Regions from separate parts of the Micromonospora inositola genome, predicted to be linked through region 1. Evidence: riboswitches for the same ligand, from Rfam matches in the RefSeq annotation. Region 1 holds a riboswitch; the other holds the start of a gene.
What was found. Region 1 has a riboswitch for cyclic di-AMP ahead of GA0070613_RS08785 (C40 family peptidase). Riboswitches for the same ligand answer to the same signal wherever they lie in the genome.
Positions count from the first base shown of each region.

Region 2: another riboswitch for cyclic di-AMP. It lies ahead of GA0070613_RS16645 (coiled-coil domain-containing protein); the one in region 1 lies ahead of GA0070613_RS08785 (C40 family peptidase).

Region 1 is NZ_LT607754.1:1,834,042-1,837,387, forward strand. Features, by position in the region: gene GA0070613_RS08775 (pyridoxamine 5'-phosphate oxidase family protein) at 1-200, opposite strand, end outside; gene dcd (dCTP deaminase) at 279-857, shown strand; gene GA0070613_RS08785 (C40 family peptidase) at 898-1,884, opposite strand; cyclic di-AMP (ydaO/yuaA leader) riboswitch at 1,946-2,081, opposite strand; gene GA0070613_RS08790 (N-acetylmuramoyl-L-alanine amidase) at 2,313-3,346, shown strand, end outside.
Region 2 is NZ_LT607754.1:3,463,115-3,466,460, reverse strand. Features, by position in the region: gene GA0070613_RS16655 (HelD family protein) at 1-321, shown strand, start outside; gene GA0070613_RS16650 (cation diffusion facilitator family transporter) at 427-1,341, shown strand; cyclic di-AMP (ydaO/yuaA leader) riboswitch at 1,485-1,616, shown strand; gene GA0070613_RS16645 (coiled-coil domain-containing protein) at 1,621-2,694, shown strand; gene GA0070613_RS16640 (hypothetical protein) at 2,809-3,318, shown strand.

The DNA.
Region 1 (3,346 bases):
TCGCGGCGCTTCGGCGAGTCGATGACGAAGCAGAAGAGCCCCTCGTCGGTGATGACCGGCGAGACCGGGTGGACCCGGGGGCCGCCGTCGGCGCGGACCGTGGCGAGGTAGCCGAAGCCCGGCCCGTACTGCTGCAGGAGAAGGCGGATCTCGTCGGCGAGGCGGGGCTCGTCGGCGGCGAATTCGGACCAGGAAGCCATGCCGACATTCTATCGAACACACGTACGAACGCGCAGTCCGACACGCAGGTCACCCGTACCGGTCGCTATGGTGTTCCGATGCTGCTCTCCGACCGCGACCTGGTCTCCGAGATCAAGGCGGGCACGCTCGCGCTGGAGCCGTTCGAGCCCACGCTGGTGCAACCGTCCAGCATCGACGTACGCCTGGACAAGCTCTTCCGGGTCTTCAACAACCACCTCTACACGCACATCGACACGTCGGTCCAGCAGGACGACCTGACCTCGATGGTGGAGGTGCCGGAGGGCGAGCCGTTCGTGCTGCACCCGGGCGAGTTCGTGCTCGCCTCGACGCTCGAGGTGATCTCGCTGGGCGACCAGCTCGCGGGGCGCCTCGAAGGGAAGAGCTCACTGGGCCGGCTCGGGCTGCTCACCCACTCCACCGCCGGCTTCATCGATCCGGGCTTCTCCGGCCACGTCACGCTGGAGCTCTCCAACGTGGCGAACCTGCCGATCACCCTCTGGCCGGGGATGAAGATCGGGCAGCTGTGCATCTTCCGGCTCTCCTCGCCGGCCGAGCACCCGTACGGCTCCGCGGTCTACGGCTCCCGCTACCAGGGGCAGCGCGGTCCGACGCCGAGCCGGTCCTGGCAGAACTGGCGGACCTGGCCGACCCGCTGACGGTGGCAGGGGCCCCCACGCGGGAGCCCCTGCCGGTGGATCAGCCCGGTCGGCCGTAGCTGTTGATCTGGCCGTCGTCGACGCGTTTCATCGTGATCGGCTTGCCCGACTGGGAGGCGTGCACCACCCAGCCGCCGCCGACGTACATGGCGACGTGGTGCAGGTCGCTGTAGTAGAAGACCAGGTCTCCGGGGCGCAGCTCGCTCCGGCTCACCCGGCGGGTGACGTCGTGCTGCTGGCGGGCGTTGTGCGGCAGCGAGACCCCGGCCTTGGCCCAGGCCGCCATGGTCAGGCCGGAGCAGTCGAAGTGGTCCGGGCCGGCCGCGCCCCAGACGTAGATCTTGCCGATCTGGGCGCAGGCGAACTTGACCGCGACCCCGGCGGGGCCGCCCGGGTAGCCGGACGGGCACGGCGCGGGCCGCAGCGGGCCGCCGCCACCGCTGCCGTAGATCTTGAGCCGGAGCTTGTCCAGCTTGGCGATCTCGGCGTTGATCTGCTTCTTCTTCGCCGCAAGCTGGGCCTCGGTCCGGGCCAGCTGGGCGACCATCTCGTCCAGCGGCTTCTTCTTGGCGGCCAGCTGATCGCGCAGCTCGACGACGTTGCGCACCTGCTGCTGCTGGCGGTGGGCGAAGCGGTCGAGCAGTTCGAGGCCGGTGACCACGTCGCTCGTCGACCGGCTACCCAGCAGCGCGTTCACCGTTGAAAGGTTGTCGCCCTTGTACGCCTCGGCGGCGAGGCCGCCGACCTGGCCCATGGCGAGGTCCACCTGGAGCTGCAGCGGGGCGATCTGCTTGGCGAGCGCGTTCACCTGCTTCCGCTTGACGGCGAGGTCCTGGCGGGTGGCGTTGTGCTGCTCGATGATCGGTTCGAGCTTGTTCCAGTCCTGGTCGATCTGGCGCTCGATCTCGGCGACCGTCGGTTCGGCGTGCGCCGCCGTGGCGCCACCGGTCAGGATGACGGCGGTGCCGGCCAGGGCGGCGAGGGCGGTGGTGAAGCGGGACCAGCGTGGACGCGGCGCAGCCGTCATCCGGTCGACCGACCGGACCGACGGTCGCCGCGGGGCATGGTGTGCCACCGGGCTTCCGTACTCCTTCTTCGCTGACCGCCTACCGGGTTAGCTGACGGGTTCGGACGGGAAGGGAGCCGCCCTACCGCAGAGCTGCGGATTCACCCCCGGTACCTGGTTCCCCGGCTCGCCCGGAGGCGACTCGGCGGTGTCGGACAGTCACCACCCGGGTTGGACGATGCACATACCGGCCGACGATTGACCAGAGTAGAGAGCGCCGTTATCGATCCGCAACCCGCGACGCCGTGACACTCCGTACCGGAATTCCCGATGATCACGGCGGTGAAGGTTTCTTTCACTCAACATCATCGCGGGGAAAGGTATTGACCCGATGCCATGCGTGGGGCGAGGGTGAGCACGCAGTGACTTCCGCCCGATCTGGAGGTTCCATGCTCCGCTCACCAGTGCCGCCAAGCAGACGGGTTCTGCTCGCCACCGCCATGGCGGCGGCCACCCTTCTCCTCACCACCGGACCCGTCGCCGCCGAACCCGACGCCGGGCCCGCCGACACCACCGACCGCCAGCAGCAGTACGCCGCCGCCGCGGCCGAGTACGGCGTGCCGGGGAGCGTGCTGCTCGGCGTGTCGTACCTGGAATCCCGCTGGGACACCCACCCTGGCCAGCCCAGCACAAGCGGCGGCTACGGCCCGATGCACCTGACCGACGCCGAACAGGTCGCCAGCACGCCGTCCAGCGGGCACGTCGACGAGGACGAGGACCCCCGGGGGGACGAGTCCCGGCCCCTGGTCCTCGACCCCGCCACGGCGGCCGAACCGACCGGGGACCTCCTGCCGCAGGCGTCCCTGCAGACCCTCGACGCCGCCGCCGCGCTCACCGGCGCGGCCGAGGAGACGCTGCGCACCGACGCCGCCGCCAACATCCGCGGCGGGGCGGCGCTGCTCGCGTCGTACCAGAAGGAGCTGGGTGCGCCGGTCGGTGCCGGCAGCGACCCGGCGGCCTGGTACGGCGCGGTGGCCCGGTACTCCGGCGCGGACACCGAGGACGCCGCGGCGGCCTTCGCCGACGAGGTGTACGACCAGATCGGCCTCGGTGCCAGCCGGACCACCGACGACGGCCAGCGGGTCACTCTCGCCGCCCTGGCGGTGACGCCCGACGAGTCCGGGTTGCACCGGCTCGGGTTGCGCCGCGCCGAGCGGCCGGACGGCCTGGAATGCCCGGTCCGGCTCGCCTGCGAGTGGATCCCCGCGCCGTACGAGAAGTACGGCCCGAACCCGGGCGACTACGGCAACCACGACCTCGGCGACCGGCCCGCCCAGCAGAAGATCGAGTACATCGTCATCCACGACACCGAGGGCTACTTCGGCCCCAGCGTGAAGCTGGTGCAGGACAAGACCTACCTGGGCTGGCACTACACGCTGCGCTCGGTGGACGGCTACGTCGCCCAGCACATCAAGGCCAAGGA
Region 2 (3,346 bases), 1.6 Mb from region 1:
GTGGAGCGGACCGTGCCGGCCGCCGAACTGGCGGCGGCCACCGTCGAGGCGGCCGGGGCCCTGCTGGCCGAGGTCGAGGGGACGGTCGGTGTGATCACCCCGGTGCCGCGCCGGGACGAGGTGGCCGGCTGGCTCGCCGACCTGGGCGGCTCCCGGCTCCAGGTGGTGACGAGCCTGCAGGCCAAGGGCATGGAGTACGACGGGGTCGTGCTGGTCGCGCCGAGCGAGATCCGGGCGGAGCCGGGCTCCGGCGTACGGACCCTCTACGTGGCGCTCTCCCGGGCCACGCAACGGCTCACCACCCTCGACCCGCTGGGCTGAGCAGGGCTTTGACCGCGAGCGGGCGGACGCCGGTCAGTCACTTGCATACATAGCGATGTGAGCATAGATTGGCCCCGCCGGGGCGAGGGGCGAAAGGGTGTGGGCGTGGGCGCAGGTCATGACCACAGCGGGGCGGTGACCAACGCCGCGTCCCGCCACCGGGGTCGACTCTGGGCCGCGTTCGGGCTGCTCAGCGCCCTGATGCTGGTCGAGGCGGTCGCCGCGTTCGCGACCGGCTCGCTCGCCCTGCTCTCGGACGCCGGGCACATGTTCACCGACGTGCTGGGCATCGGCATGGCCCTGGCCGCGATCACCGCCACCCGACACGCCGACACCGACCCGCAGCGCACCTTCGGGCTCTACCGGCTGGAGGTGCTGGCCGCCCTGGCCAACGCCGTGCTGCTCGGCGCGGTCGCGATCTACGTGCTGGTCGAGGCGGTACGCCGGTTCGGCGAGCCGCCGGAGGTGCTGGCCGGTCCCATGCTCGCGGTGGCGGTGCTCGGCCTGCTGGCCAACATCGCCGCCTTCGCCCTGCTGCGTGCCGGGGCGCAGGAGAGCATCAACCTGCGCGGGGCGTACCTGGAGGTGCTGGGCGACCTGCTCGGCTCGCTCGGGGTGATCGGCGCCGCGCTGGTCATCGCGCTCACCGACTGGTGGTGGGCGGACCCGCTGGTCGCCGTCGGGATCGGGCTGTTCATCCTGCCGCGCACCTGGCGGCTGGGGCGGGCCGCGGTGCGCATCCTGGTGCAGGCCGCCCCGGAGCACCTCCAGGTGACCGCGGTGCACGACCGGCTGGCCGCGGTGCCCGGCGTCGCCGAGGTGCACGACCTGCACGTCTGGACGTTGACCTCCGGCATGGAAGTGGCCTCGGCGCACCTGACCATGGCGCCCGGGGCCGACGTGGGCGAGGTGCTGGCCGCCGCCCGGGCCGCGCTGCACGAGGACTTCGGGATCGATCACGCCACGTTGCAGATCGAGCCCGGAGCGTCAGCCGGGGCCTGTGGTGCAGTCGAGTGGTAATTAGGGCAAACTTAAATCAGAGTGAGTATTGTGCACCTGTGCCGGTTTTGCTCCCGATCGCGCCCTTCGCTCACCGGGCCGGGACGGGGCACCACCGGTAGGCTCGGCCCCGGCCTCCGCCGGGCGGCGCCCTCCGGCGCCTGCGGTGGCCGCCGCCTAATCGCCGCCCGCGGCGAACCGGGGAACCATGTTCGTGGGGTGCATCCGCGCCAGCGGTAGGGATCTTCCGTCCCGAACCCGTCAGCTAACCCGGTCGGCGGCTGACGGAAGGAAACCTGAATGCCAGCAGTGGCACCAGTACGACGGACGGCCGCCCGGTTGGCGGCCCTGCTCGTGGCGACGCTCGCGCTCGGCGTCGCGACCGCCCCGGTCGGCCCCGCCGCGGCCGCGCCCCGGGCCGGCCTGCTCGCCGCCGCCCCCGGCGACGACGAGGGCGGCACCCCGGCGCTGCGCGCCCAGCTCGACGCGGCCAGCAAGGGCTGGCTGGAGGCGAAGGCGGCGCTGGCCCGCTCGGTCGGACGGCAGAAGCAGCTCACCGACCAGCTCACCACGACCAACGCCGAGCTGAGCGTCCGCGACACCAAGGTCGGCGAGATCGCCGGGGTCGCGTACCGGACCGGCCGGCTCGGCACCGCGGCGGCGCTGCTCAACAGCGACAGCCCGGAAGGCTTCATGGATCGCGCCGCCGCGCTGGGCCAGGTCGCCGCCCACGAGGACCGGGCGTTGCGCGACCTGATCGAGACCCGGGACCGGGCGACGACGACCCGGACGGCGCTGAACGCCGAGATCCAGGAACAGCGCAAGCAGGTCGCGGTGATGGCCAAGCGCAAGCAGCAGGCCGAACGCGCCCTGGAGGTGGCGAACGACCGCGCCCAGAGCAGCAGCGACAGCGGCGGCACGGTCCGGGGCACCTCCACCGCGAACGCCGACCCGGCGCCGCGCAACTCCGACGGCTCCTGGCCGCCCGAATCGTGCAGCGTCAACGACCCCACCCCGGCCGACGGCTGCATCACCCCGCGCACGCTGCACGCGCTCAACGAGGCCAAGTCGGCCGGCTTCACCCGGTACGTCTCCTGCTACCGGCCCAGCGGATCCGGTGAGCACCCGAAGGGCCGGGCATGCGACTTCGCCGCGCAGTCCGGCGGTTTCGGCGGGGTCGCCTCCGGCGGCGACCGGACGTACGGCAACAACCTGGCGGCCTACTTCGTCCGCAACTCCGACGCGCTGGCTGTGCTCTACGTGATCTGGTTCAAGCAGATCTGGCTGCCGAGCAGCGGCTGGAAGGCGTACAGCGGCGGCAACGGCGACCCGTCCAGCGATCACACCAACCACGTGCACCTGTCGGTCTACTGAGCCGAGGGGGTGACCCGTCGCCGGACGGGTCACCCCCGCTACGTCCGCCGACGTACGCCGGATGTCGCCGCCGGCCCCACGACGCGGCCGGGCCGCCGGACCAGCATCGTGGGCATGAGCCGACTCTCCCCCGCCGCCCGCAAGGCCCTGCTGACCCTGCACCTGGTCACCTCGCTGGGCTGGCTCGGCGCGGACCTGGTGCTGCTGATGCTGGGCGTCGCCGGGCTGCGCGGCGCCGACCCCGAGGTGGTCTACCCGGCCGCGGGGCTCGTCGTCACGTACCTCTTCGCGCCGCTGAGCGTCGTGGTCTGGCTGGTCGGGGTGGTCAGCGCGCTGCTCACCCCGTGGGGTCTGCTGCGCTGGCGCTGGGTGCTGGTCAAGTTCGCGCTCACCACGGTGATGCTCGGCCTGGTCCTGCTGCTGCTGACCCCGACCGTGCGCGGGCTCGGCGAGCTGGGCGCGGCGGTGACCATCCGGGACCGGCTGGACCTGGTGATCCCGCCGGCGGTCTCCAGCACGCTGCTGCTCGTCGCCACCGTGCTCTCCACCTACAAGCCGTGGGGCCGGCTGCGTGCCGCGGCCCCGGCCCGGCGCCACCCGGTGGCCGCGGCACGCCGGTCCTGACCGACGACGGTCGGCCCGGGTCGCGGGC